4 regions of the Bacillus sp. TL12 genome follow, and region 3 is predicted to be linked to each of the others. Evidence: riboswitches for the same ligand, from Rfam matches in the RefSeq annotation. Region 3 holds a riboswitch; each other region holds the start of a gene.
The links. Region 3 has a riboswitch for thiamine pyrophosphate ahead of LOK41_RS17470 (MTH1187 family thiamine-binding protein). Riboswitches for the same ligand answer to the same signal wherever they lie in the genome.
Positions count from the first base shown of each region.

Region 1: linked by a shared signal. The riboswitch ahead of tenA (thiaminase II) and the one ahead of LOK41_RS17470 (MTH1187 family thiamine-binding protein) in region 3 are both predicted to bind thiamine pyrophosphate.
Region 2: linked by a shared signal. The riboswitch ahead of thiT (energy-coupled thiamine transporter ThiT) and the one ahead of LOK41_RS17470 (MTH1187 family thiamine-binding protein) in region 3 are both predicted to bind thiamine pyrophosphate.
Region 4: linked by a shared signal. The riboswitch ahead of tenA (thiaminase II) and the one ahead of LOK41_RS17470 (MTH1187 family thiamine-binding protein) in region 3 are both predicted to bind thiamine pyrophosphate.

Region 1 covers NZ_JAJJBY010000030.1:46,702-54,622, reverse strand. Annotated here, with positions in the region: gene LOK41_RS21645 (DUF3965 domain-containing protein) at 1-1,103, shown strand, start outside; gene LOK41_RS21640 (hypothetical protein) at 1,195-1,527, opposite strand; partial or broken gene LOK41_RS21635 (M23 family metallopeptidase) at 1,534-1,707, opposite strand; TPP riboswitch at 2,498-2,610, shown strand; TPP riboswitch at 2,672-2,774, shown strand; gene tenA (thiaminase II) at 2,859-3,554, shown strand; gene LOK41_RS21625 (ABC transporter ATP-binding protein) at 3,523-4,272, shown strand; gene LOK41_RS21620 (ABC transporter permease) at 4,269-5,021, shown strand; gene LOK41_RS21615 (ABC transporter substrate-binding protein) at 5,018-6,019, shown strand; gene tenI (thiazole tautomerase TenI) at 6,030-6,650, shown strand; gene thiO (glycine oxidase ThiO) at 6,643-7,752, shown strand.
Region 2 covers NZ_JAJJBY010000002.1:52,861-60,781, forward strand. Annotated here, with positions in the region: gene LOK41_RS02210 (response regulator transcription factor) at 1-212, shown strand, start outside; gene LOK41_RS02215 (sensor histidine kinase) at 209-2,011, shown strand; gene thiT (energy-coupled thiamine transporter ThiT) at 2,386-2,988, opposite strand; TPP riboswitch at 3,084-3,185, opposite strand; gene LOK41_RS02225 (FeoA family protein) at 3,623-3,850, shown strand; gene feoB (ferrous iron transport protein B) at 3,847-5,835, shown strand; gene LOK41_RS02235 (FeoB-associated Cys-rich membrane protein) at 5,852-6,019, shown strand; partial or broken gene LOK41_RS29225 (lipoprotein BA_5634 family protein) at 6,060-6,161, opposite strand; partial or broken gene LOK41_RS02240 (LysR family transcriptional regulator) at 6,308-7,176, opposite strand; partial or broken gene LOK41_RS02245 (aspartate/glutamate racemase family protein) at 7,300-7,740, opposite strand; gene LOK41_RS02250 (DUF4178 domain-containing protein) at 7,763-7,921, shown strand, end outside.
Region 3 covers NZ_JAJJBY010000019.1:45,840-53,760, reverse strand. Annotated here, with positions in the region: gene LOK41_RS17495 (hypothetical protein) at 1-85, shown strand, start outside; gene LOK41_RS17490 (ABC-F family ATP-binding cassette domain-containing protein) at 150-1,691, opposite strand; gene LOK41_RS17485 (ABC transporter ATP-binding protein) at 2,161-2,910, opposite strand; gene LOK41_RS17480 (ABC transporter substrate-binding protein) at 2,907-3,905, opposite strand; gene LOK41_RS17475 (ABC transporter permease) at 3,902-4,678, opposite strand; gene LOK41_RS17470 (MTH1187 family thiamine-binding protein) at 4,650-4,970, opposite strand; TPP riboswitch at 5,075-5,176, opposite strand; gene LOK41_RS17465 (cytochrome-c oxidase) at 5,310-5,690, shown strand; gene LOK41_RS17460 (anaerobic C4-dicarboxylate transporter family protein) at 5,927-7,240, shown strand; gene LOK41_RS17455 (DUF3267 domain-containing protein) at 7,358-7,900, shown strand.
Region 4 covers NZ_JAJJBY010000007.1:3,595-11,515, forward strand. Annotated here, with positions in the region: gene LOK41_RS08585 (DUF3959 family protein) at 8-775, opposite strand; gene LOK41_RS08590 (macrolide 2'-phosphotransferase) at 1,150-2,070, opposite strand; gene LOK41_RS08595 (alpha/beta hydrolase) at 2,175-3,713, opposite strand; gene tenA (thiaminase II) at 4,020-4,709, opposite strand; TPP riboswitch at 4,888-4,994, opposite strand; gene LOK41_RS08605 (homoserine dehydrogenase) at 5,058-6,083, opposite strand; gene LOK41_RS08610 (esterase/lipase family protein) at 6,219-7,460, opposite strand; gene LOK41_RS08615 (lipoprotein BA_5634 family protein) at 7,707-7,921, opposite strand, start outside.

The DNA.
Region 1 (7,921 bases), on a different contig from region 3:
ATGTGGAACCAACTAATTTTGCAGATTTATTTTCTTTACTTGTACCAAATCATCCAAAAGGCGAAGGCAAAGAACGGACAATTTTAGCCTGGAAAGAAAAAGAATTTTATAAACAAGAAAACTTGGCTCCGTTTATTTTATATGGAATAAATAAAGTGAAGGATTTGCCACAGTTTCATAAAGATGAAATACCAACTTTAGTTCGTATTGTTCATTTGTGCCAAAAAATTGGTTGGTATAAGGAAGCTTATACATTTATGGTGAAGCATAAATTAGATGAATTTGTACATACATCCATGGAATATGAAACTTGGGACATTTTAACCCAAGTTGTGGCTTGGAACTACTTAATTGTAAAATATCGCATTGGAGAATTGGAAAATAGAGATGCAATGATATGGGAAAGAATTAAATTAAATGAAGAATGTATTCAAAAATGTGAAAAGCTATTATCACATAAGGAAGTAATGGAACTTACATTCTTTTATATTTGTAAACAGGCAAAACGATTGTCTAAAGAAGAATTAGATCAAGAGATGATGAATTTAGCAATATACTGTAATACATACGTTTATGACTTATACATATATGACTTATTAAAAAAATATCGGAAGTGTACGGATTTTTTAACATATTATGGACCAAGTCGCTCTGTTGTTGCATGTCAAAGAGCTGTAATTGCTCAAATTTCTGACCGTCTTAATCCTCTAAAAACTACTCATGTGGATGATTATCTGTATGTAATGAAGGAAATGATGGAGCATATGTCGTTTGAATTTATGAATCGATATGAGCACTTCATTGGAAAACTATTATCATATGTACCATTTTTTGAAATGATTCAAGTTCCGCAACATGCATATTATTGTGAAGAGTTGATGCATGTTTGTAAAGGAATTGAACATAAGGAAGAAATGTTACGGAATTATATATTTATACAATTACACGATTGTTTACCGTCATTTATTAAGCAATTTCTAAAGAATAAGCGTTATGCAACAATTCATGATATTTTATTTTACTGGTGCGATGATGCACAACGAATGGGCTTAGAAAAGAAGTATAATTTAAGTTTTATTTATGAGCGATATGCGTGTGGATAAAGAGAAGCTGTTCAATATAATGCATATATGAAAAAGGGATCTCACTTCAAACGTGAGATCCCTTTTTTAGTCATAAATGTAGAAGGTTGTTCTAAGCTTCTTGCTGATTTTTACGGTGTTCAGGAATGTAAATATATTGGGAAATAATGATTAGTACTCCTATAAAAAATACAGGGAATATAGCAGCCATATGAAAACCACTATAAATGATATTTGTTATTAAGCTGCTCATAATAATAAATGCAGTATATATATGAGAAATTCGTTTCTTCAGTCGGATTTTGAATGCTTCCATCAAAGATTCAATAGCAACAAATGAGATGACGATACCCAAAAAGACAAGGTTCGTATTGTAAATGACTAAGCAACAGATTAAACCGAGAAAAGCTATATACTCAATTATTAATGGTATATTACGTGACATATAATATTACCGAACCAAATAAGGCAGTGGATTTACTGCGTTTGTTTTTTCAAAATGATGATGCTGCCTAAATGAATGATCTGTATTTCCCATATGTTCTAATAATTGTCCAATCAGAACTTGATCACCAACTTGTACTGAACGGTCTTTCGTATGAGCGTGAACGGTTGTATATAGCTTAGTAGATTTAGTAAATGAAGTATTTGCTTTTTTTAAGGAATTAGTATTATTCCTTGTGTTCATTTCGTTATTAAAATATAATGTTTTTGAATTGAGTTTTATATATTGAGTGTTTTTGGTAGGCAATTGTTGAGTTGCTACAGTACGTGTATCTACTTGATTTATGGATGGAAGTAGAGATGTGACTGCGACAGTAGTTGCCGTTAAAGCTGTAGCTTTCTGTTCCATCTAATATTAGCCCCCCATAGATGTATTAATATATTTTTTATTATAGTATAAAGATATAATACTTTGTGCATTGTTCACATAACTGTAATATGAAATAAGAAAAAATAACTGTTTTTTAATGGAATCGAAATATATTACAAGAATAACAGATAAATGATTATTAGAATATGGATAAATAGATAATCGATATTTTCTGAATAGATATATAAATATGAATTAAAAAACGAAAGAAAAGCTTTCTTTTTAGGGGGAGAGAATCCGCCCATGCATAGAAGCGGTCAGAGCCTTTTTTGCCCCATGCCGAGTTAAAACAGAAAGAGAAAATGAGAGCAGATCTTCTTTTGTTTTTATAGCATCAACGTATATGTTGAAAAATTATTTTGTAACTGCCATAGGCCGATGGGGATTCATGCCTATATAAATATTTATTTTTCATATTTTATATAAGTGGAAAGTAGAACCTTGATGGAAAGATTAGATCCGCTAATCATAAATGAGATTGTAATAAATGAAAACAGTTGCTGATGACCAATGACAGTGTTATACTGACTATGGTAATTTCATATTGTGCTAGGAGAGCTGGTGTTGCCAGCTGAGAGTAAGACCGGGAGTCTTAGATCCTTTTCATTACCTGATCTAGATTATGCTAGCGTAGGGAAGCAATTCGGACTAAAGTAGTAAGTCCCGTTTCTTTTGCGCAGAGAAACGGGGCTTTTTTATTTGATAATTGAATAGTAGAAACCACTAGGGGTGCTTTATGTGCTGAGAGAGGAATAATCCTTAACCCTTACTGACCTGATCTAGATTATGCTAGCGTAGGGAAGTGGAACAATGAATAAATGTATTCTTATTTGCTGAACCACTTCTTATATAGAAGTGGTTTTTTATTTTAATAAATAGATATAAAGGAAGGGGAAATATAAATGAAATTTTGTGAGAGGTTATTTGAAACTGTGCAGCCTGTTTGGGAGAAAAGTCATAACCATCCATTTGTAACTGGAATGGGGGATGGTACGTTAGAAAAAGACAAATTCCAATATTACATCGTACAAGATTATTTATATTTGCTAGACTATGCAAAACTATATGCAATTGGAGTTGTAAAGGCAACAAATCCACATGTGATGGGTAAATTTGCGGAACAAATAGATGGCATTTTAAATGGAGAAATGACGATTCATAAACAGTATGCAAAGCGCCTTGGTATTTCTGTACAAGAGATAGAAGAGGCAAAACCATCTGCTAAAAATTTAGCGTATACAAACTATATGATGTCAGTATCTCAAAATGGTACGCTTGCAGAGTTAATTGCGGCTCTTCTTCCATGTATGTGGAGCTATTGGGAAATTGGAAAGCGTTTAAATGATATTCCAGGAGCAAGGGATCATGAGTTCTTTGGGGAGTGGATTCAAGGCTATAGCTCAGAAGAATACGGAGATCTTTGTATTTGGTTAATAGATTTATTAAATGAACTAGCGATTGGAAAATCTGAACAAGAGTTAGCTAAATTAGAAGAGATTTTCTTATATTCCAGCCGATTTGAGTATTTATTCTGGGATATGGCGTATCGTAAGGAGATGTGGGGTTTTGAGGAGCAAGAGCATACTACAATTTCATAATGTTTCCTTTCATTATGATGAAAAGCCAATCATAAACGACCTAGATGCTTTCGTGCAAGAAAAAGAGTTTGTGAGCATCATTGGACCGAGTGGCTGTGGCAAAAGTACATTGTTTCGTTTAATTACAGGATTAGAAGAACCTACGGCTGGAAATATTCAACTGACAGAAACAACGAGTCATCCTGTAGGGTATATGCCACAAAAAGATATGCTTCTGCCGTGGAGAACGATTATTGAAAATGCGGCATTGCCGTTAGAGTGCCAGGGAATAAAGAAAAAAGAAGCGCATTTGAAGGCGAAAGAGCTTTTAGAACAATTTGGTTTACAAGGATATGAACGGAAATATCCGAAAGATTTGTCGGGCGGTATGCGGCAACGAGTATCTTTTATTCGGACGCTATTAACAGGCGGGGACATTTTATTGTTAGATGAACCGTTTAGCGCATTAGATGCCTTAACGAAAGCAACTTTGCAAGAATGGTTGTTTGAACAATGGAAACAGTGGCAAAAAACAATTTTATTTATTACACACGATGTGGAGGAAGCGCTTTTTCTTTCCAATCGGATTTTTGTTGTGACAGAGCAGCCTATTACAACTTTGACGGAACGTATTGTACCACTTGGACCAGATCGCTCAAGGAAAGACTTGCATAAACCTGAAATATTAGCTTTAAAAGATGAATTACTTAGTATGCTGCAAAGGCAGGTGCTTGTATGAAACGTGTGATCGAGTTATTGCCTGCACTGATTTTAAGTAGCATACTGCTCATAGCTTGGGAAGTGGGAGCTAGAATTGTGGATGAGATGTACATCTTACCATCTCCTACTGCAATTCTAGCTAAAATGTGGGCGCTGCGAGATATATTATTTACTGTGCATTTACCGGCAACGTTATACGTTGTGTTAATAGGCGTTGTGATTTCACTTGTGCTCGGTGTGGGACTCGCGATGTTGATGAATGCTAGTACATGGATGGAAAGAGCATTTTATCCATTGTTAGTTGCATCGCAAACAATTCCAATTACAGCGCTAGCACCATTATTTGTTTTATGGTTTGAATATTCTATTTGGAGCAAAGTAGTTGTGACTGTTTTGATTACATTTTTCCCAATTGCCGTAAATACGTATGATGGGCTACGCAGTACGAAAAAGGAATGGGAAGAGCTTTTAGTTACATATGGTGCAACGAAAAAAGATATTTTTCTAAAATTAAAGTTGCCCTCTGCACTTCCATACTTTTTCTCTGCTTTAAAAATCGCTGTTCCGCTTAGTGTAATTGGGGCAGCAATTGGTGAGTGGCTTGGGGCACAAGCTGGTTTAGGCTACTTTAGTAAACGAATGATGACGCAGTTAGACGGAGCAGGCGTATTTGCACCGATTGTATTGTTATCATTACTAGCTATTTTCTTTGTATTACTTGTTTCTATATTAGAAAAGAAATTTATTAGTTGGAGGAAGCATTCATGAAATTATTAAAGCGCATCTTTGTGTTTACATTATTAGTTGCAATGATTGCAGGGTGTTCTAGCAATTCAGTGTCAGACAAGAAAAAGGCCGAGAAAGAAGTAACAGTTATGCTCGATTGGTATCCAAACGCAGTTCATAGTTTTATCTATGCAGCGATTGAAAAGGGCTACTTTAAAGAAGAAGGAGTAAAGGTGAATATTAAATTCCCTTCTAATCCAACCGATCCATTAACATTAGCGGCAGCCGGAAAAGTAACAGTTGGTCTATACTACCAGCCAGATGTTGTCATCGCAAGAGCCAATGAACAAATTCCAGTGAAATCAATTGGAGCTGTAGTCCGCTCACCACTAAATCATGTTGTATCGTTAAAATCAGCAGGTATTCAGTCTCCAAAAGATTTGGAAGGGAAAACAGTCGGTTATTCAGGAACACCTTTAAGTGAGGCGTATTTAAAAACGATGGTAAAAGAAGCTGGTGGTAATCCTGATACTGTAAAAGTAGTAGATGTTGGATTTGATTTAGTACCAGCGTTAATTACGAAAAAAGTAGATGCTGTTACAGGTGCTTACATTAACCATGAAGTTCCTGTTATGCGCCATCAAGGCCATGAACCAGCATACTTTAACCCAGCTGACTACGGTGTGCCAAATTATCATGAACTTGTTTTTGTCACAGGTGATAAAACATTGAAGAAAGATAAAGAATCATTACAAGCATTTTTACGTGGTGCGAAAAAGGGATACGACTTCATGAAGAAAAATCCAGATGAGGCACTAAATATTTTATTAGATCATCAAGAAAAAGAAAACTTCCCGCTCGTCCCAGAAGTTGAAAAAGAAAGTATGAAAATTTTATTAGAGAAAATGGAAACGAAAGATGAGCCATTTTTATCGGATTCAAAAGAGTCATGGGAAAAACAAAATAAATGGTTGAAAGAAAAAGGCATGACAAAAGAAAGTGTTCCTGCCGATGAATTATTCGAAAACATTTTAAAGTAGGCGAATGAATATGAAAAATGAGCTCCATGTGATCTCAAATGGTCAGATGACATTCGAAGAGTTAACGAATGTAGCGATGCAAATTGAGGGTGAGATTGACTATTTGCATATTCGTGAGCGTGAGAAAAATACGAAAGAGTTGTATGAAGGTGTGGAAAGCCTTTTAAAAAGAGGCTTTCCAGCATCTAAGCTTGTGATGAACGATCGGATTGATATTGCGATTCTATTAAATATCCCTCGCGTACAATTGGGATATCGAAGTGCAGATGTTAGATTTGTGAAAGAAAAGTTTTCTTATTTGCATGTCGGGTATTCTGTGCATTCTTTGGAAGAAGCAATAGTAGCTTTCAAAAATGGTGCAGATTCCCTTGTTTATGGTCATGTATTTTTAACGAATTGTAAGAAGGGTGTTCCAGCAAGAGGGTTAGAAGAAATTTCAGATATGGCAAGGCGATTAACGGTACCGATTACAGCGATTGGTGGGATAACGCCTCAAAATGCAGCAGAGGTTCTTCGGTCTGGTGTAAGTGGTATTGCAGTTATGTCTGGAATTGTCAGTGATCGTACTCCATACGAGAAAGCAAGATTGTATAAGGAAACAATAAGAAAGTGGGCGGAAAACCATGAGTAAGATATATGATGTAGCCATTATTGGCGGTGGTGTAATTGGTAGTTCAGTTGCACATTTTCTAGCGGAAAGAGGATACCAAGCGGCGATTGTTGAGAAACAAAGGATTGCGTCTGAAGCTTCTAAAGCAGCGGCAGGTTTACTTGGTGTACAGGCGGAGTGGGATGCGTATGATCCACTATTTGAACTTGCTAGGAAAAGCCGTGAAATATTTCCACAACTTGCAGAAACGTTACGTGAAAAAACAGGTGTTGATATTGGGTATGAAGAGAAAGGTATCTATCGTATTGCTCAAACGGAAGATGAGAAGAGAAGAATACTAGATATTATGAAGTGGCAACAAGAAACAGGTGAAGAATCATATTTTATGACTGGAGATGAGCTTCGTGAAAAAGAGCCATTTCTCTCTTCATCCATTATGGGGGCTGTATATTATCCGAAAGATGGTCATGTCATCGCGCCGGAACTTACGAAAGCATTTGCGCATTCTGCAGCCGTTTCTGGAGCTGATATATATGAACAAACAGAAGTATTTGATATCAAAATAGAGAACAACCGAGTAGTAGGGATTATTACGAATGAAGGTATGATTCTATGTGAAAAGGTAGTAATTGCCGGTGGTTCATGGAGCACAAAACTCCTTCATCATTTTGATAAAGAGTGGGGTACATATCCTGTGAAAGGAGAAGTGGTGGCTGTGAAGAGCAATAAACCATTACTGAAATCTCCTATTTTCCAAGAACGTTTTTATATTGCACCAAAACGTGGTGGACGCTATGTAATTGGAGCAACAATGAAGCCTCATACCTTTAATAAATCTGTACAACCAGAAAGTATCACTTCAATACTAGAGCGTGCTTACACAATCTTACCAGCTTTGAAAGAAGCAGAATGGGAAAGTGCGTGGGCGGGGTTACGCCCGCAATCTAATCATGAAGTCCCTTATATGGGAGCACATGAAGAAATAAAAGGATTATATGCTTGTACAGGTCATTACCGAAACGGTATTTTATTAAGTCCTGTTTCTGGTCAATATATGGCAGATGTAATAGAAGGAAAGCAAGGGAATGATTTACTAGATTCATTGCTTTCAAAGTCAGTTTAGCTAAATGCAAATAAAAAACCAACTTTTTAGGTAGGAGAGAGTATCCAGCCATGCATAGAAGCGGTCAGGTCCTTTTCCTGCCCCATGCCAAATGAAAACAAAGAGAGAAGACGAGAGCAGATTACCTTTTGTTCTTCAAAGCTGTGACTTATACGCTTGAAAAACAAAA
Region 2 (7,921 bases), on a different contig from region 3:
CAGAGTTTGAGATATTGACCTATTTCATGCAAAATCAAGGAATTGTTTTGACAAGAGAGCAATTGATTTCAAGAATTTGGGGCTATGAATTTGCTGGTGATGACCGGACAGTGAATAGTCATATCCGTAATTTACGAAATAAATTAGGAGATAAAGCAAAGCACATTACGACTGTTGTTCGGATGGGTTATAAATTTGAGGGGAATGTATGAGAAAAGGAATTGTACTCAAATTATTTATTCTTACAACAGCACTATGCATGTTGATTTTAGCGACGATTTTTATTGGACAAACGATATTTTTTAAACAATATTATGCAAACCGAAAAGTTAGTGATATTAAAACAAATATAAGCACCTTTGAGAGAGATTATTTGAATAGCGGTGGTAACACAGAAGCAATTCAGAAACTGGAACAAGATTTTTATAGAGAAAATAATACATGGATTACAGCATTAGATAGCGATGGGAATTTAAAACATGCAACCGATTTTTATTTAGAAGTAAAGCTGGATCGGCTGTGGCAGAAGGAACTTGGAAAAACAAACCTTACAATCCCTCTCTATTATCTTATGGGAATAGAAGAGGTTGAAAATGAAAAAATGCCGAATTTTTCAGGATTGCAAATTTCGGTTTATGGAATAGATAGAGATTCTACATTTGTTCCTGCTGTATTAAATTTAAGTAAGGGTAGTATAAGTTGGTCCAACAAGCCATTAGATAAGAAAATAAATGAAATAGTTCTTAAGGTGAAAGAGGAAAAGAAAAGTGCGGCTCAAGTTCCTAGTACTGGTTTTGGGGGAACTGTTACAAAAGTGCAACTACCTGATAGTAAAGGGATAGTGAATCCACTTTATAAAAACACTTTGTTCTTGGAGAGTATAAAAGAATTTCAAGCAGACTTACTGTTAAATGAAAATAAAGATAACAATGATGCCTTAAGAATAAATGACTATGAAAAAAATGATATAAAATATAAATTATTAATCAAACCGATAAAAGAAAAGGATGGCTCTTTAACATATATATTCGCCATGGCGTCCTTACAGCCTGTGGATGAAGCAGTACAAATGGTAAAGGATTATTATGTATATATTATTGCATTTGTACTAGTCCTCACCTTGTTGGCATCTTTTTATTACTCAAAACAAATTGCAAAACCGCTATTACGAATAAATGACACAACCAAGAAAATTGCAAATCTAGATTTCACAGAAAGAATTCCAATTACTTCAAAAGATGAGATTGGAGATTTATCTCAAAATATTAATAGGTTATCTAATACATTGCACACACATATTGAACAATTAGAACGAGATATTGAAAAAGAAAGAAAGTTAGAAAATACGAGAAAAGAATTTATTTCGGGTGTCTCACATGAATTGAAAACACCGCTAAGTATTATGAAAAGCTGTATTTCGATTCTAAAAGATGGGGTAGCTGAACATAAGAAAGAGTATTACTTTCAGGCAATGGAAAAAGAAGTGGATAAGATGGACATGCTAATTTTGGACATGCTAGAGTTAGCTAAATTCGAATCTGGTACGTATAAAATGCAGATGGATACTTTTCATATTGATGAGGTCATTGAGCATATATGTGAACAATTATCATTAGAAATAGAGAAAAAACAACTGCATTTTTACAAATACATATCTCCAGCCAAAGTTGTTGCAAACCAACATCGCATTGAACAAGTACTAGTCAACTTTGTAACGAATGCAATCCGTTATACACCGGAAAACGAGAATATTATTATTTCTACAATAGATGAGTCAAATCGAATAAAGATTTGTATAGAAAATAAAGGTGCTCATATTGAAGAAGAACAATTAGATAAAATTTGGGATCGCTTTTATCGTGTAGATACAGCACGCCAGCGCTCAAAAGGTGGAACGGGACTCGGACTTGCTATTTCTAAAAATATTTTAGAACTTCACGAAGTAGAGTATGGGGTAACGAATACAGCCGATGGTGTGTTATTTTACTTCTATTTACCAAAAAAAGTGTAGGAAAGAAATTCTACGCTTTTTTAATTTATTTTGATAATATCTTTATTTTATCTTTATATTTAACATTTATCCCGCACTAACGGGCAGTAATACTCCCACCTCAAAATTCGGCGGGAGCAAAGAAGTTAGGTGGGAGATAAACTGCCCGTAAAGGCCCGATTGGTTCAACTAATAATTAGTGGGGGATGAGGAAAACCCCCACTGATTAAAGTTTCACTTTATAATTTTGGTAGAAGATGAAGTTGTTTAAGGAGTAGATTATCCATGAAGAGCAATTTACTAAGTGTAATGGTATTTATATTTTTATGTGTATTTATTGTTTTTATTATTGATATAACACATTGAGAGTTGTTTATAAAAAGAAGAGCACCTATTTAGGCACTCTTCTTTTTTGTGTTTCTATTATATACATCTGCGCTTTTGAATAGGCGCGGAGCTGTTGTGTATAAAAGCAGTAGTAATACTGTACATAATGCGAAGGATGCAAGCAGTGTACTACCGTTTACAATCAATGAATATAGGAAAGCAGATTGCCCTTTTGGTGCATATTGTCCCCAGAAAACAATACCAGCGATAAAGTGCCAGAAGTAACGTGCTAAGCTACCAATGAATGTAGCACCAATAATATAGGCCATTGTTTTCTTACCTTGATTATTTGCCATTGCTTGTTGGATAGGTTGATAAAATAAGCCGGCGAAACCAACGAAGGCAAAAGCAATAAAATATTCAATCAGTGTCTGAATTGGTGTAACGATAACAGCATCCCCAACGACAATTTGTAATAGTCCCCAAATCAAGCCGCCTAAGAAAGCTGTTTTAAATCCCCAGCGGTAAGCGATAATAAAAATAGGAATCATAGCAAATGAAACAGAACCGCCTGTTGGAAGTTTAATGGATAGTGGTAAAATATCGATGATCAAGGCAAAGGCTGCAAGGATTGCAGATTCAATCATCGCTTGTAAATTGGTGTTACGCATATTGTCATTCCCCCTAAATCTAAGTTGCACAAAAAAAGAATAATGTATCATAGGGAGATATGAAATACGTAAATAGAATATGATGAGGTAGATGTATTTCGGCGTTTGCACAATTCCTACGTTAGCATTAACTAACAGGTTCTAAGGGTCGGAATATTATATTCCCTCTCAGCAACGAGGCTCCCCCTGTGATAACGAGATTCTTTGATTGTTAGATTCATTGTAATTGAAATGGATGAGAATGGCAAATGGTGTTTAGATAATCGTAAATTAAAGACTTTTCTTGTTAGAGGGAAGAGAGAATCCAGCTATGGATAGAAGCGGTCAGTGCCTTTTTGGAGCCCATACCGCATGAGGACAGAAATAGGGAATGAGAGGAAGTCTATTTTTATTTTCATAGCCGTAATATGTATGTAGGGAAATGGAAATAGCAGAAGAGGCTCCCTTTTCTTTTTTGATGAAAGAGAGAGTCTAGCCATTAGCGAGCGGTGAGAGTTATGGTGCAAAAAAGTTATTCCTATGTAATTGTCCCAAAATGTTAGTAAATATGAAGGAAAAGGCTATAGTATTTGATTGGTAGGGATGGTATAATTCATCTGAAAATAATTATCATTCTCTTTTGAGGAGGGGGATTATGAGTCTAGTTGACATCAAAATAGGTGAAAAGGCACTAGTGAAAAATATACAGGCGTTAGATAAGTTGTTAAAGCGGAGATTAGCTGCTTTTGGTCTTTCTGAAGGAAGTGAACTTCGTGTAAAACAAAAAGCGATGTTCAAGGGACCATGTACACTAGAATGCCGCGGGCAATTAATTAGTATTCGTCATTGTGACGCGAAAATGATAAAGGTGGAATTAGCGTGAATAAGGTTGCATTGCTAGGGAATCCGAACACAGGAAAAACATCATTATTTAATGCGTTAACTGGTTCCTATGAATACGTGGGAAACTGGAGCGGGGTAACGGTAGAAAAAAAGGTCGGTAAGTTAAAGAATAAGCAAGGAACATTAATTGATTTACCAGGTGTATATGATTTAAATCCTGTCTCTCGTGATGAAGGTGTCGTTACAAACTTTCTATTAAAAGAAGAATTTCAACATATGCTGAATATTGTTGATTCTTCTCAATTTGAGCGTAATATGCATTTAACAATGCAACTACTGGAATTTGGTAAGCCTGTTTCTATTGGTTTAAATATGATCGATGTGGCGAAGCAGCGCGGGATTGTTATTGATGTAAAAAAATTATCAAAAACACTAGGAGTAACGGTTGTTCCTGTTGTTGCGAGGAGTGGTAAAGGTTGTGAGGAATTACTTGCTGCCCTTCATGAGAGTGAGAAGAAGACGAAAGAGCCTTTCATTCTTTCATATGGTAAACAAGTAGATGCAGGAATTGCAGAGCTTATAGATCTTTTAAACAAGGAAAATTATGAACATCCAAGATGGCTTGCCCTTCAGTTTTTAAGCAATAATGAAGTTGTGGAACAAGAAGTGAGTAGATTACCGATTTATAAGGAACTTGTGGCAATTCGCTCTAATCTGGAGGCAGAACTTGATGGTACATTAGAGCAGCATATTTATAATACACGTGCAGCGTATATTGAAAAGTTAAAAACAAATGTCATTCAGCATGAAAAAGAAGGAAAGATTCCTTTTTCAGAAAGGGTCGATAAGTTAATTACACATAAAGTTTTGGGACTTCCAATCTTTTTAGCAGTTATGTTTTTTATTTTTCAGGTTACGTTTACGTGGATTGGGACGCCTTTGTCGGATATGCTTGACGAATTTCTTGGTGGACAATTTACAGATTGGGTTACAGCAGGACTTATAAATATTGGGGCCTCTGAGTTTATTCAGGCACTTATTATAGAAGGTATTATTGCTGGTGTTGGTGCTGTATTAGTATTCGTCCCACAAATTTTTGCCTTGTTCTTCTTTATTTCGTTACTAGAAGACTCAGGATATATGGCACGAATTGCAGTTGTCATGGATCGGGTTATGGAATTCTTCGGTTTAAACGGGAAGGCGTTTATTCCAATGATTATCGGTTTTGGTTGTAACGTACCAGGCATTATGGCAGCAAGAACAATTGAACAAGAGAAAGAGAGGTTGCTTACTGTTTTAGTAACACCATTTATGTCTTGCTCAGCACGTTTGCCTGTATACGCACTATTTGCGGGAGTCTTTTTCCCGAATAGCCAAGCGAGTGTTGTGTTCTCGTTATACATTGCAGGGATTGTACTTGCGCTATTAGTTACAAAGGTAATGTCTATGACTGTTTTAAAAGAAGAAAAGTCTATTTTTGTGATTGAGCTTCCGCCTTATCGTATGCCACAAGCAAAAACATTGTGGCTGAGTACGTGGGAAAAAGGAAAAGGTTTCGTACGTAAAGCTGGTACATTTATTTTTGGTGGATCTGTTGTCATTTGGTTACTCAACTATGCTGGTCCATCTGGATTTGGCGTAGATATGGGAGATAGTTTCTTAGCGATGATTGGTGGGTTCGTGGCACCAATTTTAGCACCGCTTGGTTTTGGAACATGGCAAGCAGCAGCGTCGCTTTTAACAGGATTTTTAGCAAAAGAAGTTGTTGTTTCTACAATGGCAATTATTTATGCAGTAAAAGAAGATGTGCTAGGAAATGTAATGGGAGCGCACTATACTGCGTTATCAGCATATGCGTTTATGTTTTTCATTTTATTATACGTTCCATGTTTAGCAACAGTAGCTGTTATTCGCCGCGAAACAGGATCTATAAAATGGACGATTTTCTCTGTGGTTTACCCACTTATTATTGCTTATATATTAACGCTCATTATATACCAAGTCGGATCCTTACTTGGATTCTAGAAGGAGATGTATCATAATGATGGTCAATATTGTTATTGGAGCTGTCATTTTTGGCTATGCAGGGTATACATTATTCAATTTTGTAAAGAGAAGTAGAAAAGGGAAATGTGCAGCATGTTCCTTAAATAAATCATGTCAGTCAAAGAGTTGTAGTCCCGATATGGAGCAGGTCGTGAATAAATAGAAAAAAGCTTTGCGAATTTCGCAAAGCTTTTTTCTATTTATTATTTTTTAATTTTAACAAGTTGTACGGCTTCTGTTTCTTTAGTTGTATCTTGGATTTTATCTTTAGGGTCCTTATCAAATTTCAGTACACCTACAGAACGAAATTTTAGACCTTCTTATAACAGAGAAGATTATTTTATCGTTTTGGGGGTGGCCTGTTTTCTTAGCTTGATAGATATACGTTAGAACTCCATACCTATCAACTCCAGAACAAAAACAAACCGATTGATATACCAATCAGTTTGTTTTATTTACACATCTTATCTTTTAAAAAGTCAATAAAAACAGATTTTGGTCTGCCTTTTAAATAGATAAAATCAATACTAATATTAATTTTCACTGGAGGTGCCATTTCCACTCGGATCAATTCTCCATTTTCTAATTCTTGTTTGACACAATGTTCAGGCAAAAAGCTAATGCCCATCCCTTGTATCACTAAATTTTTCGCTGTTTCCATATTATCTACTTCTAAAGATATAGTCGGGCTTACATCATTACTTGAAAATAGCCGATGAATCATGAGCCAATCTATTGATCCATAATCAAAAAAGATAAGGGGTTGTTTACTTACATGTTCTATTGTTACTTTTTTTCTTTTAAAAATATATGATTTCGAGGCACAAAAAGGCCAATAGGGTCATTATAAAGACGAATTGATTCTACTTGAGGATGTGTTTCTGTTCGTACGATGCCAAAGTCAACTTCTTTATTAATAACCTTCTGTAAGATGTCTTGTGAATGCCCTGTTACAATTTTTATTTTAACATCCTTAAATTCAGATTTGAAACCAGGTAAAATCTCAGGAAGGATATTATTAGATATTGATAAAGCACTCCCAATTACCAAGTCATATGGGATTGTTACTTGTTGCAATCCATACTTAGCTTCCTGATAAGATTGCAAAATTTTTTGTGCATGTGGAAAAAAATACTCTCCTTTTTCAGTTAAGGAAATCTTATTGCCATTTCGATGAAAAAGCTTTATATTAATTTCACGTTCAAGTGATTGAATACGTGCTGTTACAGAAGGTTGGGTTAAATAAAGAGCTTCGGCGGCTTTATTGAAACTACCAAGTTGACAAACATATATAAAAGCTTCAATATTTTCAATATTCATGTCTAAACGCTCCTTACTGTAGCTCTCTATTATCATTTACTATAACATGTACACGTAAATCGTATGCATCAAATATTCATAAAATAAGAATGCAACAATTCTGCCGCATTCCCAACTTATAAATTACACTTTTATTATTTCTTTTTCTGTTCCATTAGCTATTTTAATAACCATTTTAGCTACAATTTCTGTTGGATCAATAACGCAAATATTTTCGGATGATTTCAATACAAGAGGAACCTCTGTGCAGCCTGCTATAATAGCCTCAGCTCCGCTCTCTTTCAATTTATCAGCAACCTTTGAAAGATATAAAAATCCTGTTTCTAAATTTACACTTTTAATAGCATATATTCCTTCCATCACTTTTTCTTGCATTTCTTTATCAGGCTCAATGACATTAATCTTGTAACTTTGACAACTGTTTTGGTATAGTTCCGTCTTAATCGTCCCATCCGTAGCTAACAAACCTACTTTTTTTAAATTATTTTCTTGTACAAAACGAGCCGTTTCTAAAGGCATATGCAAGATCGGAATACTAACGGACCTTTTAGCAGCTTGTCTATAACAAGAAAAGGAGGGATAAATCATGAGTTTATTTAAACGTATTAAAAATATAATAAAAAGTCCAGAGCCTGTGAAACCAGAGAAATCGTTACTCACGTTAGCACCTGGCGATATGATTGAAGTTTCATTAGTTATGTATGAATTGATTGGAAAAACAAGCATGCATTCTCGGAATGAAATT
Region 3 (7,921 bases):
TCGACAAAAATTTGATATTTACACAGAAGACAGCATCGTTAAGTTGCTGTTGTTCATTCAAGAACGTTTGCAAGTAAATCAATGAACATAATGAAAGCAGCCACAAAAAGTGGCTGCTTTCATTTTATATTCCTAAATAACTTTCCCTCTTATTTTTTAGTACGATTCATTTCCTCCAAATTCCAAACTCGTGTCACCCAAGACTCATAAAAAGATGGCTCGTGAGAAACGAGTAAAACCGTTCCTTGATAATTTTGCAAAGCTTCTTCTAGCGCTTCTTTCGCATACACATCTAAATGATTGGTTGGTTCATCTAAAATTAATACATTACTCCGCGTTAACATAAGCTCACATAAACGTACCTTTGTTTGTTCTCCACCACTTAACAAGTGAAGAGACTGCCGAATATGCTCTTCCTTTAAACCACATCTTGCTAAAGATTGCCTGATTTCTTTTTGCGTCATATCCGGACGTCCTGACCAGATTTGCTCAAGTGGTGTAATTTCTTTCGCAAATTCTTCTTGAGCAAAATATGCAGGGTGTACTCGTTCTCCAATACTTACGGTTCCACTTATTGGTTTTAATTGCCCTAGTAATGTTTTTAACATTGTGGTTTTTCCAATTCCATTATGCCCAACAATTGCAATCTTTTCGCCCCTTTTCACTTGTAAATTAAGGGCTGTAAACAATGGTTCTGCATAACCAATTTGGATCTGCTGCGCTTGTAATATGCGGCTCACAGGCTCATTGTGAACCTGAAAATGAAAACGCGGCCTGTGTGCATCATTAGGCTTTCCAACCTTTTTCATTTTCTCCAATACCTTTTCACGACTTTTTGCTTGCTTTGCTTTTCGGATTTTATTTTTTTGAATAAAACCCTCTAAATTTGCAATTTCCTTTTGCTGCCTTGTATAAGCTGCTTTTAATTGTTGTTTCTGAAGTTGATAGCTTTCTAAAAAACTTTCATAACTCCCCGCGTAGCGCTTTATTGTGTTCCCTTCTAAATGATAAATCACATTCGTAATACTGTTTAAAAATGATTCATCATGTGAAACGACAATATAAGCATGCTCATACGTTTGTAAATATGCTCTTAGCCAATCAATATGAAGCGTATCTAAATAATTTGTCGGCTCATCAAGTAATAAAACGTGTGGCTTCTCTAAAAGAAGCTTGCCAAGTAATAACTTTGTGCGCTGACCACCACTTAATTTTGAAACATCTTTTTTCATCCCTAAATCTAACAAGCCTAAACCAGTTGCTACTTCTTCTATTGTTGTATGAAGTTGATAAAAATTTGAGCCTTCTAGCTTATTTTGTAATTCCCCATACTGTACTAATAACTTCTCTAAATCTGTTTCCTTTGCCATCTTGTCAGCAATATCCATCATTTCACGTTCAACCTTATACAGATGAGAAAATGCACTTTGCAAATATTCTTCAATCGTTGTTCCTTCTTGTAAATCAATATGCTGCTGTAAAAAACCGACTTTCACATGTGGAAACCATTCAATTGTTCCCCTATCTGGTAAAATCTCTCCTGCTAAAAGACGAAGCAATGTAGATTTTCCGGCACCATTACTTCCTACAAGCCCAACATGATCACCTTGTAATAACCGAAAGCAAGCATTATATAAAATGGTTTTATCCCCATACATATGCGAAAGATTTTCTACTGTTAATACACTCATTTTTGTTCTCTCCTTTTCTTTATCGCTAACAAGCCAAATAGAGAGAACAGCAAAATAAAGGTCTTATTAAATTGTGTATACATGAAAAATGGGTAAGGTGAATACACCTTACCCATCACAAAATATTATTGTAAAAAAGGATTAAGGTTCTTTATCTGCTGTCTTCAATTTGGCTTAAACTTTAAAAATGGGCAGACTTCTCCCATATCAAGCTAAAACCATTTGAAGAACAGTTGATAAAGTCATCTTATCCTTTCACTCCTTTATAAATCATTATTGTCTTATAATAAGCATGTACCATGCTCTTATATTTTATTCGTTATAAATCTGTTTGTTCCTCTTTTTCACAAAAAAATTTCTTCATACATCTTCTCCATTGCGTAAGGTCTTGTAACATCTAAAGTTAACGATTTCCACATAAAAAAGCCTCTTAACAATCATTATACCAAAAATTGTTAAGAGACCTTTTTCACTTCCGCATATAAGGAGCTAATATCTCTAAAATCTCCGCTTTGTCTTCTTTTAACTCAAGGGATGTCAACATATCCATCGTACGAGGACGTGGTAAATTCACTTGTACTTCCCCTACAATCGTTGCTGGCCTTTGCGATAGAATAAATACACGATCAGATAATAGAATTGCTTCATCCAAATCATGCGTTACCATCACAATCGTTTGCTTCTCTTGATGCCAAGAATCTAAAAGCCAACGATGCACTTCCATTTTTGTAAATGCATCTAACTTACCAAAAGGTTCATCAAGCAACATAATCGGTTTTTCACATAAATACGTACGAAGGAAACTAATGCGCTGACGCATACCACCTGACAATGCATCTGGATAATGATTTGCGTATTCAGCTAAACCAAACTGCTGTAAAGCTTCCATTCCATCTGCAAGTCGCTCTTTCTTTGGCTTTCTATCAATTTCTAATGGAAGGACAATATTTTGCAGTGCTGAGCGCCATGGAAGCAGCAAATCTTGCTGCGGCATATAACTTACAATATCCTGCTTTTGAACGAGAGTATCGTTGTAGATTACCTCACCGCTAGTCGCCTCTTCAACGCTCGCAATCAGATTTAATAACGTACTTTTCCCGCAACCACTTGGGCCTACAAATGAGACAAATTCACCTTCTTGTATAGAAGCGCTAATCTTTTCTAGTACATTTTTTCCATCAAATGCTTTTACAACATCTTTTATTTGTAATCCGTTCATTTTTCACTTGGAAGGAATTCATTTGTAAAGGCATCTTTCACATCAATTTTCTTTTTAATAACTTTGTTATCATATAAGAAATTCATGTAATTCGTCCAAACTTCTTCCTTCTGTACTCCCCATGCTTTTGCATCGTCTTGATACTTTGTGCTTAGCCACTTTTGGCTCTCTTGTACTAGTTCTTTATTAATATCTGGTACATTTTTAATTAAAATATCAGCCGCTTCTTTTGGCTCTTTAATTGCAAAATTATATCCTTTTGCTGTTGCATTCATGAATTTTTTTACAAAGTCTTTATCATTTTTCGTATGTTTTTCACTTGTAATAATGACTGGGCTATAGAAATCTAATGCTGGGTCTAAGTCTTTTACCATAATTGTATTTAATTCTTTTCCTTGTCGTTTCGCTTCGATACCATCCCAGCCATAATAAATCCATTCAAAATCTGCATCTCTACCAATTGATTTAAAGAAATCAGTTTGTCCAAGAACAATCTTTTCTACTTTACTAAAGTCAGCTTGATGTTTATCCATAATTGTTTTTAGCGTCGCTTCTTCTGCTGGTGCTCCCCAGCCTCCATAACGTTTTCCTTCAAAATCTTTTGGAGAAGTAATATTGTCTTTTTTCAACGATGCAAATGCAGATGTATTATGTTGAATAATTGCTCCAATAGAAACGACCGGGATTTCTTCAACACGAGCTGATGTTACATTTTCTTGATAACTTACACCGAAATCCGCTTTTCCTGATGCAATCATTTGCTCTGCCGATACGTTATCACCTGGCTGAATGATTTCTACATCTAACCCTTGCTTTTTATAATAATCTTTCGTCTTTGCTACGTATAAACCAGTATGGTTTGTATTTGGAAACCAATCTAAAACAACTTTTACTTTCTTTTCTTTATCTGGACTCTCTTCTTTCTTCGCCGCATTACAACCGACCACGCCTACAGCTAACAACGCTGCTAGCATAACTTTTAAACCTTTTTTCATTTTTTATCGTCCTTTCTATAGATCCATGGTGCTGTTAGTCTTGCCATAAATTCTACGATAAAATACAAGAGTAATGTCACCATGACGATAATTGCTGCGATTCCAAATACACGAGCTGTTAAAAAGGATTTTGTTGCACGCGTAAGCATGACACCTAATCCTTCACTCGCGCCAAGCCATTCCCCAATAATCGCTCCCATCACGCTATATGTAACGGCAATTTTCAGCCCCGAGAAAAAGTATGGAAGCACGGCTGGAAATTTTACCTTTTGGTAGATTTGCCATTTGGTTGCACGCATTGTTTGTAATAACTTAAGCATGTTTTTATCTACTGTTTGAAAGCCTTCTAAAATACTAAGAGCAATCGGAAAGAAACAAACAAGAATAACGACCATCACCTTTGGAAGCATCCCATATCCAAACCAAATAATAAATAAAGGTGCTAGCACGACAATCGGAATGGTTTGTGAGATAACGAGTAACGGGTTAATTAAAATGCGAAATAACGGAATAACATCCATAATAATTGCAATACTTGTTCCAAGTAAAATCGCAAAAAACAAACCAATTACAACTTCTTGTAGTGTTTGCATTGTATTTGGTAACAATAAATCTTTCATTCCAATTAGCTCTTGAACAATCGCAGAAGGTTTTGGCAAAATCCACGGTTCAATTCGAAATAATGAAACAGATCCTTCCCATATAGCAATGAGAAGGATAAGCCAAATTGTTGTAATTGTTATGTTAGATTGTTTCTGGTTTTTCATATTCATCACGGTACTTCCAAACTTTCTCATCAATCGTTACACCAGTACTTGGACGATAATGAATTTTAATAGAAGTAATCACTTCTTCTGCTCCAGCATCGACACAAGCTTGTTGTGCACGCTTAATAACATCAAGAAGCACGTCTAATTCTCCTTCCAGCGTTGTTTCCATTGCACCTACTTCATAGCGAACACCAGATTGTTGTACGACTTCAATCGCCTTATCAACAACGGAATACACATCTTTCGTTTTCGCTTGTGGTACAACTGAAAATGAAATGGTAACTTGTTGTGACATACTAAAATCCCCCTTGCAAAATATGTTTTGTAAAAAGAAAAGGCTTTCCTACGAAGTACGCAGGAAAGCCTTGTATGCAAGTTATTATACAATAACATTTGCTTACATCACTTTAAGTAACTCCCTACGCTGGCATTATCCAGATCAGGTTGAGGGTCGATGCTTACTTACATCCTCTCAGCCAATTGGCTCCCCAGTCTTAATTCGTTTTCATTGTAGCATGATTTATTTTTTCAAACAAACAAATCCACATTTTTTTTCATAATATGATACTGCTTACAATCTATTGGTCATATATTTTATCATAGCAAAAATACAAGCATATTAAGGAGGGGAAAAATGGGAATCCGTTTTATTCAAATCTCTTCTATTTATTTTGTCATCGGTGTTTGTATGGGGTTATTCATGTCAATTTCATCTAATTTCAAATTGACCGCAGTTCATGTGCATGTTTTATTACTAGGCTGGACTTCTATGATGGTAGCTGGTATTTTATATTATATTTTCAAAGAAGCTGGCACCTCAAAACTTGGTAAATTACATTTTTGGCTCTTAAATATCGGACTACCGATTATGATGATTGCACTTGCCTTTGAGATTTACGGTTACCATGCAGCTATCCCTTTTGTTGCTGGTGGAAGTATTCTTGTTGTTCTTTCCATTATTATCTTTACTATTAATATTTTTGTGCATATAAAAGAAAACAATAGCATTCTTTAAAAGGAAAAAGCAGAAACGAATAAACTCGTTTCTGCTTTTTTCTTTCCCCCCTCTTAACATCCTCATTTCACATTTTCTTAAAATATTTTTACTAAATATAATGAATGTTACTTTTTATGTGTTATATAATAAAAAAGGTTTATATAACAGCACTTCATTTGTTTAATTTAATAATTATCACTCAAATTAAATTATTCAAAAATATCTTACCATATGGATTTTGGAGGTATTTTATCATGTTTTGGCTACAATTTCTTACCTTACTAGTCTGCATTTTTATCGGTGCACGCCTTGGCGGAGTCGGCCTAGGAGTAATGGGTGGAGTTGGTATGGCAATCCTCGTTTTTGTCTTCCACTTACAACCTACCGCTCCTCCTATTGACGTTATGCTGATGATTTTAGCAGTCATTACTGCTGCCGGTGCCCTGCAAGCTGCGGGCGGAATGGATTACCTTGTCCATCTTGCAGAAAAAGCACTTCGTAAAAATCCAAAGCGCATCACATTCTTCGCACCAATTGTAACTTATTTATTTACATTGTGTGCTGGAACTGGACACGTTGCCTATTCCGTACTTCCTGTTATCGCAGAGGTGTCACGCGAATCAGGAATTAGACCGGAACGCCCGATGTCAATCGCCGTTATCGCTTCACAACAAGCAATTACAGCAAGTCCAATCTCTGCTGCAACAGTGGCCCTTTTAGCAATGCTAGCTGATTATAAAATTACATTGCTAGATATTTTAAAAGTGAGTATTCCTTCTACTTTTATTGCTTGTATGTTAGCCGCTTTCGTTGCAAGCAAAATGGGCAAAGAGTTAAATAAAGATCCAGAATACTTAAAGCGTTTAAAAGAAGGTATGATTCCTAAACTTGAAGAAAAGAAAGAATTTATCGGTGCGAAAGGTGCCAAATTATCTGTTATTCTTTTCTTATTCGCAACTGTTCTTGTTGTTCTTCTTGGTTCATTCGAAACACTTCGTCCAGGATGGATGATAGACGGAAAATTAGTTCGTCTTTCTATGCCAAATACAATCGAAATGGTCATGCTTACAATTGCTGCCCTTATTATTATCTTCTGTAAACCAAATGTAGAAAGCATTGTATCTGGAAATGTCTTTAAAGCCGGTGCTACAGCTGTTGTGGCAATCTTCGGTATCGCTTGGATGGGAGACACATTCTTTAACGGAAACTTAAATATGATTCAAGGATCAATTCAACATTTAGTAACAAGTGCACCATGGTTATTCGCTATTGCGTTATTTATCCTATCTATCTTACTGTATAGCCAAGCAGCAACAGTACGTGCTTTAATGCCTCTTGGATTATCACTTGGTATTTCACCAGCACTTCTCATTGCGATGTTCCCTGCAGTAAACGGATATTTCTTCATTCCAAACTATGGGACAATCGTTGCCGCAATCAATTTTGACCGTACAGGAACAACACGTATCGGTAAATATGTATTAAATCATAGCTTTATGATTCCTGGTCTTGTCGCAACGTTTGCTTCCATTGGAATTGGGGTGTTGTTAATTTCAATTATGTTTTAGTGTTACAGGTACAAATCTTTTATCATAAAAGGTTTGTACCTTTTTTTACACACATAACTTAAAAAAGGGATTTTTTGTTATATAATTCATATGAGAAGTATTTATTCGAGGTGAAACATGGTACAAAGCGAGAAAAAAGAATTGTTAATCGATATAAAAAAGTGCACAAAAATAGCTAATATTTCTCTTCTTCTATTGGGAATTATCACTTTTATTATTTATTCTCTATTATGGGGAATTTCTATTAATCTTGATTATATATTTTTAACAACCTCTTTTGTGCTTTACTTCGTATTAATAATTGCGCACGAATTGTTACATGCAATCGGCTTTATTGTTTTCGGAAAAGCCGTTTATAAAGACATTAAGTTTGGTATTATCCTGCGTTATTTCATGCCCTATGCTCATTGCAAAATACCTATGCAAAATCAAAATTATAAAAAAGCCCTGCTACTCCCAGTCATTGTGACAGGAATCATTCCGCTCCTAATCGGTATTACATTTGAATATGGTTTACTTACTTTTGTTAGTGTAGGTCTAGTGGCTAGCGGTGTAGGTGATATGATGATTTATCAACTCATCAAAAACCTTCCCAGCGAAACAATGATTCAAGATCATCCGAGCGAACCTGGATGCATTGCCTTAGAAAATAAGAGCTGACAATTTCGTCAGCTCTTATTT
Region 4 (7,921 bases), on a different contig from region 3:
ATATTCTCTATGCATTATAACGATTTCTTCTTCGTTCCATCCTTGTTTGACCTTGCGTTGTTTCCATTTCGTGATGTTGGTGCTCTGGTTGTATTGTATGATACGCTGGTGTTCTTTCTTCAAGATTTGGTTCATACGTACGTGTTTCTTTTGAATTAGAAGATCTTTTATTGAACTTTGGCATCTTCACTTTCAATCTTGGTAGACTAGGAATGCGAATTTTAAATTTCGGTTTGATTCGTTTCTTTTTTTGTTTGAATAGATTTGTTTTTTCTTGTTTTTCATTGATATTACCACGTTTTAGCATGTTGGCAAGCAACCCACCAAGTATAAATCCGACTACTAATAAGAGTAGATACAGTCGTTCTGAAGTCAATAAGTTCATAATACGTCCAAGAACAGCTAATGATTGGGTTTGCTTAATATCCCATAATAAACCACCCCATAATGCAAGTAATCCTAAAGTAATTGCATAAGTACGAAATCGGAATAATAACGGAATAACCGCAATACATGCAGCGATTTTAGCATTTGCTAGTAACGAACTAGCTGTTGCGTATTGATTCCAAATCGCCAGCAAAAACGTAATAAATATAGTGTAAGCAAGCCAACTACATATTCGTGAATACATTCGTTTCGCATAGTAGCTTCCAAAACTGGTGAAAAACAACAGTCCTCCTAAATACAATGACAATTCAAGAGGAATTTGTTTCATAATACCTGCAATTGGAAATAGGAAGCTGAGTACCATTAAAAGCACATCAAGTCTCTTCATAACTCTCATCCCTTTCAGTTTTCTATCTTTCTTCTATATATCGAAGCAAATTTTGTTGTTTTTAACATATTCCTCACTTCCACCAAATTATAAATAACATTCCTAAAAATCATCTTAATCCTACTAGTACCAAAAAGTAAACAAAAAAACAAAGCTATAATTGACAATAGAGATCTAGATTTGTATAAAGAAATGACAAATCCCGCTATTTGTAAATTAGCGGGATCTTGAAATTATCTTGCTGTATATTTAACGTGCTTTCCCATCTTCAAATGTGTGATGGTCAAGAGCTCAACAACTTGAATATACCTCTTTCTTTGTTAATATGATTATACTTTCCCTTACAACGCAGCTACTTCACACAATGTGATTTACTATTTTTCACCTATCCCTAAAGCTCCACGTGCCATTTCCATATGTGCCTCTTCCTTTGTCTGTAGTGCAAATAATCCAATCATTACCGGATAAGCAGCACCAAGTTCAATAATATGTTCAAACATTCTCTGCCAAACTTTCCCTCCTGCTTTTTCATATTCATTTAATAGTACTTTCAAATTATCCTCTCCAAAGATTGTAAGATAGAGGGTGAAATCAGTAGCGGGATCTGTTACTTTCGCTTCTGTCCAATCTAGCAGGCCTGTTACTTTCGTATTTTCATCAACTAAAATATGTGGTGGATGTAGATCACCATGAACAAATGCAGAATGCTTCGGCCAATACGATTCATCCGCAAGCCATGTTTGCCAACGCTCCCATAGTTCATCTGACACACCAAATTTTGATTTTATTTGATGCATTCTATCTATTAACAATTGCTTTGCTTCAGCAGGTTGAAGAACTTCAATGCCATACTTAGTCGCCTCATTATAATCAATTGAATGCAAAGCAACGAGCGATTCTGCTAAAGATCGAACAAATGTTATAGAAGGTGGATTATTTTGAATATGCCACACATAATTTTGTATTTCTAAATCAATCACTGCTGCAGGGTTACCCTTTACTAATGGATAAGCAATTAATTCTGGTGTGTTGATTTTCCAATTTGGTACTGCAACAGGTACATATTTTTGAACAAGCTCAAGTATTTTCCCTTCTAATGCTCCTCTTTCAATGACGTCTGGTCTTCTTGGTTTCCGGAGAACCCATGAAACGCTCTTCTCATCATTAGCGAATACAACCTGAAAGTCCATTCCTGATTCATTTAATTCAGCGGTGTCTTTATTCAATTGCAAGCCATTTTTTTCAGCGATTTTTAAAATTTCTTCTATACTTTTCTGTTCATTTACACTTGTCATAGATAATCCCCCTCTTTAAAATTCTTCATATAAGTACAAAAAACACAGGCTAATTCCCCATGTTTTTTGTAAACGGAATTAGCTGCTCTCATAAATATACTGTACTATTTAAATTCGGCTCTCCCTTGCACCCAAGTGGCAATATCATTTATAACATACTCAGGAATATTGGCAGGACTATAGTATTCATCCGGTTTACTTAATTCCCCATCTCCTTCTGTAAAGAAGTGATTTAATTTTGGATATAGTCGATAATCAACGTTATTTCGCTCTTTTAATTGTTCTTTCCAAAGAGGAATTTCGATTTTTGATTGAACTTGATAGTCTCTTTCCCCTTGGATAATAAGAAGCGGTTTTTTTTGTTCTTTAGACATTTCAGCTGCTTTCATTTTACGGATAGAATCCCAAAATACTGGTGATCCTAAATAAAAATCTTTTGGAGGATTCTGACTAGAGAAGTTTGGATCATTTAATAATTCAAATTGCGCTTTGTAAAACTTATATTCTTCAGGTTTCATTGCTCCAATAGAAAAAAGATAGTCAAATTGATCTAAAACAACGTCCTGGATTGTACGAGCTGGTCCTCCCATTACAATTGCTCCAGCAATATTTTGATTTTGATCTTTTTCGATCATTTTCGGAACCATCATTCCACCTTGACTATGACCAAGGATATAAATTTGATTCTTGTCTACCATTGATTCATTTTGAAGAAAACGTGTGGCAAGAAGTGCATCGTCAGTTGTCTCTTTATCGACTGTATAAAAAGGGCTTAATTGTGTTTTTAAGCCATGTTCATACGTTCGTTTATTGTAACGAAGAACAGCAATACCTTTCGAGGCAAGACCTTCAGCTAAATCACGAAAAGGTTTTAAGGCAAACGCAGTTTCATCCCGATCGCTCGCTCCAGATCCTTGAACAAGAACAACCGCTGGGAAAGGACCCTTTCCCTTTGGAACAGACAATGTTCCTGGTAATGGAAACGCACCACTTCCGACTACTACTTCTTTTTCAATGAATGATTCAGGCTTACTATATGATGGACGTTCTGCAACAGGACTAAACGACATGCTAAATTGAAAATCATCTATTTTTCCAGATGGGTCTAACTTTATTAGTAATGGCACAGTAAATTGTTCAAAAACTAATCCAATTTCTACATTTGTATGAACGGAATTCGTCTCTTTTTGCTTTACCTCTCCAATTCCCATAAAAGAACCTGCTTGCAATTGTACTGGGAGTCCCTTCCAATAACTCTCCAACCATTTTTCAGATATTATCTTCTGTAAAGATCGAGAAGTTAAATCAAATGCAGATTTATAATTTTCAGCATGCATATCACGGATAAATGTAAGAGTAGTAGATATAACAGGGTTTTCATCATTAACATTGTCTGTTTCTTTTATATTTGTGTTTGTTTCCTTTAAAGTTGAAATAAATTGGTGGTTGAACGGATTATTATATGTATTGGGATAAAAACTTGTTTTCAATACGTCCGTATTCCGCCCCTCATACAAACTTGAAGAACTCACGAAATTTTTAGGTGAAATTACTTCCTCCGCATATGAAACAGAAGGAATACTTATCGTACAAATTGCACTAACGAGTAAAAGCTTATTCCCTATTCGTTTTCTTGTTTTCATATTTATTGACTCCTTTCAAAATTAAATCCTTTTCATACAACATTCCAAGCATTGTAAGGAAAATAAAAAATATCAAAGAGATTAATAAACTTCTTTACGCCCTTTATGTGATATCATAAACAAACTTCAATAAAAACTACCCTCTTCCTCCTTTTTATTATGTAATTTTTTAATAATATATAAGCATCTAATTAGTGAAGTTGATTTTTCTAAAACTAGAAATATTATTTTTGTACAAAAAAATGACTAAACTAAGTTAGTCATTTTCTATACTCATGTATGCATGATGAAAGACATAGCTTTTCATTATAAACTTACATCTTCTACTTGTTCTTCCACTGACCATTTTTCTAATGTGTAAGCCATCTCCCAAAACGAATATTCATATTGACTGCTAATTACAAAATGCTGTTGCATCCGCTTACGATCAGCTTCTGTTACTGTTTCAGCAATGGCATCTAATCTAGCAATTTGCTCCTCTACTAAAGTACGGAACCAGTCAGAACCATATGCTGAAATCCATTCTTGGTAAATTGGTTCTTCAGGTTTACATCCCTTGAGTCGCTCACCAATTTCATAATAAAGCCAATAGCACGGCAAAATCGCTGCGATAACATCCCCGATATGTCCCTCGTATGCAGCGCGATACATATGTGATGTATACGCATAAGCCGTCGGTGCAGGAATGAACGATTCTTTTTCTTCTTCCGTAATTCCTAGTTTTTTCGCAAAATTCTCATGCAGTGATAATTCAGCTTGATATGTATTTTGTGCATGGTGCGCCATGCGAGCCGTCGTTTCTAATTCAATCGCTTTTGCTGCTCCTAACGATTGGACTCTTGCAAAATGACTTAAATAATATGAATCTTGCAGAACGTAATAGCGAAAACTAGCTAAATCTAATGTTCCGTCCCCTAGTTTTGTCACAAATGGATGATTAAAACTTGCCTCCCAAATCGGATTAACTTCTTTACGTAATAACTGTGAAAATGACATTATAGACCCTCCAATAAACGTTTTAATAATAAAAAATGAAACAAGTTTCTTAACGAATCATTCGTTAACTACTAGACTACTAGGATCTACTTCAAATAGGTGTGTAAAATAAAAAAGCTTTCTTTACACACACGTAAAGAAAGCGGACTGGACATCATCAATATTGTAAAAATATCATCTTCTGTCACTTCCACTTCCCTACGCTGGTATTACCCAGATCAGGTCCTAAGGGTTTCAAAGGTATTCTTTAATCTCAGCCTATTAAAGGCCCCCCTAGTGGATAGATATATAACTATTTAACTTTGATACTTATCATAACATAATCCATATAACTGTCAAATATTTTCATCACACATCTTTTCGATACAAATTAATTAAATCTTTCAAAGCTGCCGCTGCTGCTCCTCTCGGGCTCGAAGCTCCCCCGGTAGAAGTAACTCTTCCCATAATATCAGTATGAAAAGTGATTCCTTTTTCCGTTCCATTTACATAAGCCAACGGATGTTCTTTCTCTATTTCACGCGGATATACTTCAAGTTTAAGATTTCCTAAATAATCTTTATATGCCGTCCCAATTAGTTTTAGAAATTTACCTTGTGCTTTTGCCTTCTCTATATCTTGTTTTGTAACACCCTCTATCCCTTTTACACTTACATAATCAAGAGAGTATTCTGACTGAAATAAACTGTTCGCTAACAATAATAGCTTACAGGCACTGTCCATACCACTTACATCTAATGATGGGTTCGTTTCAGCTATCCCTTTACGCTGCGCTTGATGCAATGCTTCCTGGAATGTTACATCTTCTTCATACATCTTTGTAATAATATAATTTGTTGTTCCATTTAAAATACCTTCTATACTTTCAATTTGACATCCCGCTAAACTAAATTGCCCAATATCTAATGTAGGAAGTGCAGCTGCAGTTGCCCCGCTATAACGAATACGTACGTTAGCTTGCGTTGCTTTTTGCTTTATTTCTTTCCATGCGCTAACAAGTGTACCTTTTGAAATAGCGACTATATCCATATGATTTCCAATCGCTGTTTCAATATATCTTCTTCCAGGTTCACCTGTTTGAAGATTAGTTGGTGTTGATTCTATTAATACATGACCAAAAGGCATTTTTTCACTTTTTTCAAGTGGATAGTTTTTGAGATATTTCTCCAATGCATCAGAACCCGTACCATAAGTTAATAATTCTTTAATATGTAAACCTTTGGCGCTAAAGAGATTGACTGTACTTCCAATAACTCCAGTAAGGACAAGTTCGATGCCGTACATCTCATTTACATATAAAGCTTTCTCAAATACTAATCTCACAAACTCTTTTCCAACAGTTCCATATCCAGATATTACTATATTAACTCTCATATTATCACCTCAAACTATTATACTATTTTGATATTAACCCCATTATACTCCGAAAATATGATGTGATTCACGAAAGAAAACTCCCTTAAATAAACTTGAGGGAGTTTTTATATCTTAATATAATTATGAATCCGGTTATTTCGGTAAGTTTGATAACTTGGCAGCGATCTCTCGATAAAAAGCATTAATATCAGAAAAACCTAAGGAATCCGAAACGCTTAACCCAACCATATCAAGGTGATCCCAGTTTTGTTTTGTCTCAATATGATTCCATTTTCCAAGCTCTGCTGTGCCATTATTATTTATAATCGTATCAGTTGATGGTCCTACCATCGAATTTGTATTTACCACACCATCATTTTGCCACCAGGATGAATCAATAAATGTACGATCCTGTTCGTACCTTGCATATGCCCCTAAGAAAATCGCATTCCCCATTAACGTTTTATTCATAGTAATGTGTGGCAAGTGAAGTCCTGTTATAGGCGTTGCTTGTGTCGCATGTCCACTGTAAGAAAAATAATATACATCTGGTTGCGCTTTTACCCAATCATTCAAGTCCTTTGCTCCATCTGTACTTAAATCCCATTGGCTTATATCTTTTGTATCCTTTAAAATCGGATTATTTAATACACGGTTTGAATATTGATAAAATGATTCTCCAGCTTTCTTTTTAATTCCCCATTGATCCAGCTTAAAATCATATAATGCTAGATTATTATTTTCTCCAATCCCAGCAGTTGCGATGAGTAATTGCTTTACAGCAGGTAAGAGTAGACTTCCATCTGCAAGGGTTGTCCCGTTGTGAGGGGTTGCCAATGTCGTTACACTATGAACGTATGATTTTCCCCCCTGAAACAACGGAGACATTGTCACATCTGCATGCTGTTTTACATACTCGCGCTCCTCTTGATTTCCCTCTTTCAATAATTGAACGAGCGTACGTATCGTTTGACCACCCATACTATGTCCTACTAAATGAACCTTATTTGTCTCACTCCAATTTTGAACAAACCCTGTATATGTTCTCCCATATCGATCATGTCCATGTTTCTCAGCATGAGCGGCTCCGTAATCAACTGTTCCACCATTAACTTGAGCATATAACTCACAAGCGCGATCCCAGTTGCTTGATAACGGTCCAACAGCGGCAGTATGAACATTGTATCCATCTCTCTTTAAATTTTCTTGAATATCGTGAACACCACCCCAATACTTTACACCCAATAATTCATCTCTTCCCCAACCTGTAAAACCATGTACAAGAATAATTGCATTGTTGTTTTTCTTTCCTTCCTCTGCATGTGTTGGCACCGGAAGTACTACACTAGAAGCGATAAAACATACGATCAATAATCCCCAAAGTAATCTTTTCATTTTACATCCCCTTTTCTTTTTCTATCCACCCTAATAAAGCGCTTTCATTTTTACCCCCTTTTTCGTAATAGAAAAAAGATCCACATAGATATACCAATGCAACGTGCAATGGTTATATAGCGTGGATCTCCAATTCTCTATCACATTTATTAACTTAAAAATAATGTAAACTATATTATCCGAATTGTCTATCTATTATGAAATGTTACATATTGATAAAGTTTTGTTGACAATTCCCTGTCCCTTTTAACCTTTATCCTCAAAAGTAACAAATTTGACCGATATTAATTTATGAAAATCATTCACTTGTCTTTTTAATTTTAAATATTCGATTACAATTGTATTATCTGTTGACATCTTAGGTTTTTCATATCCTAATGATTTTTTGAAGTGAATGAGTTGTAATTTTGTTTCATTTGCTTTTATTTCTTTATATACATCATTTTTCGCCACAATAAGGT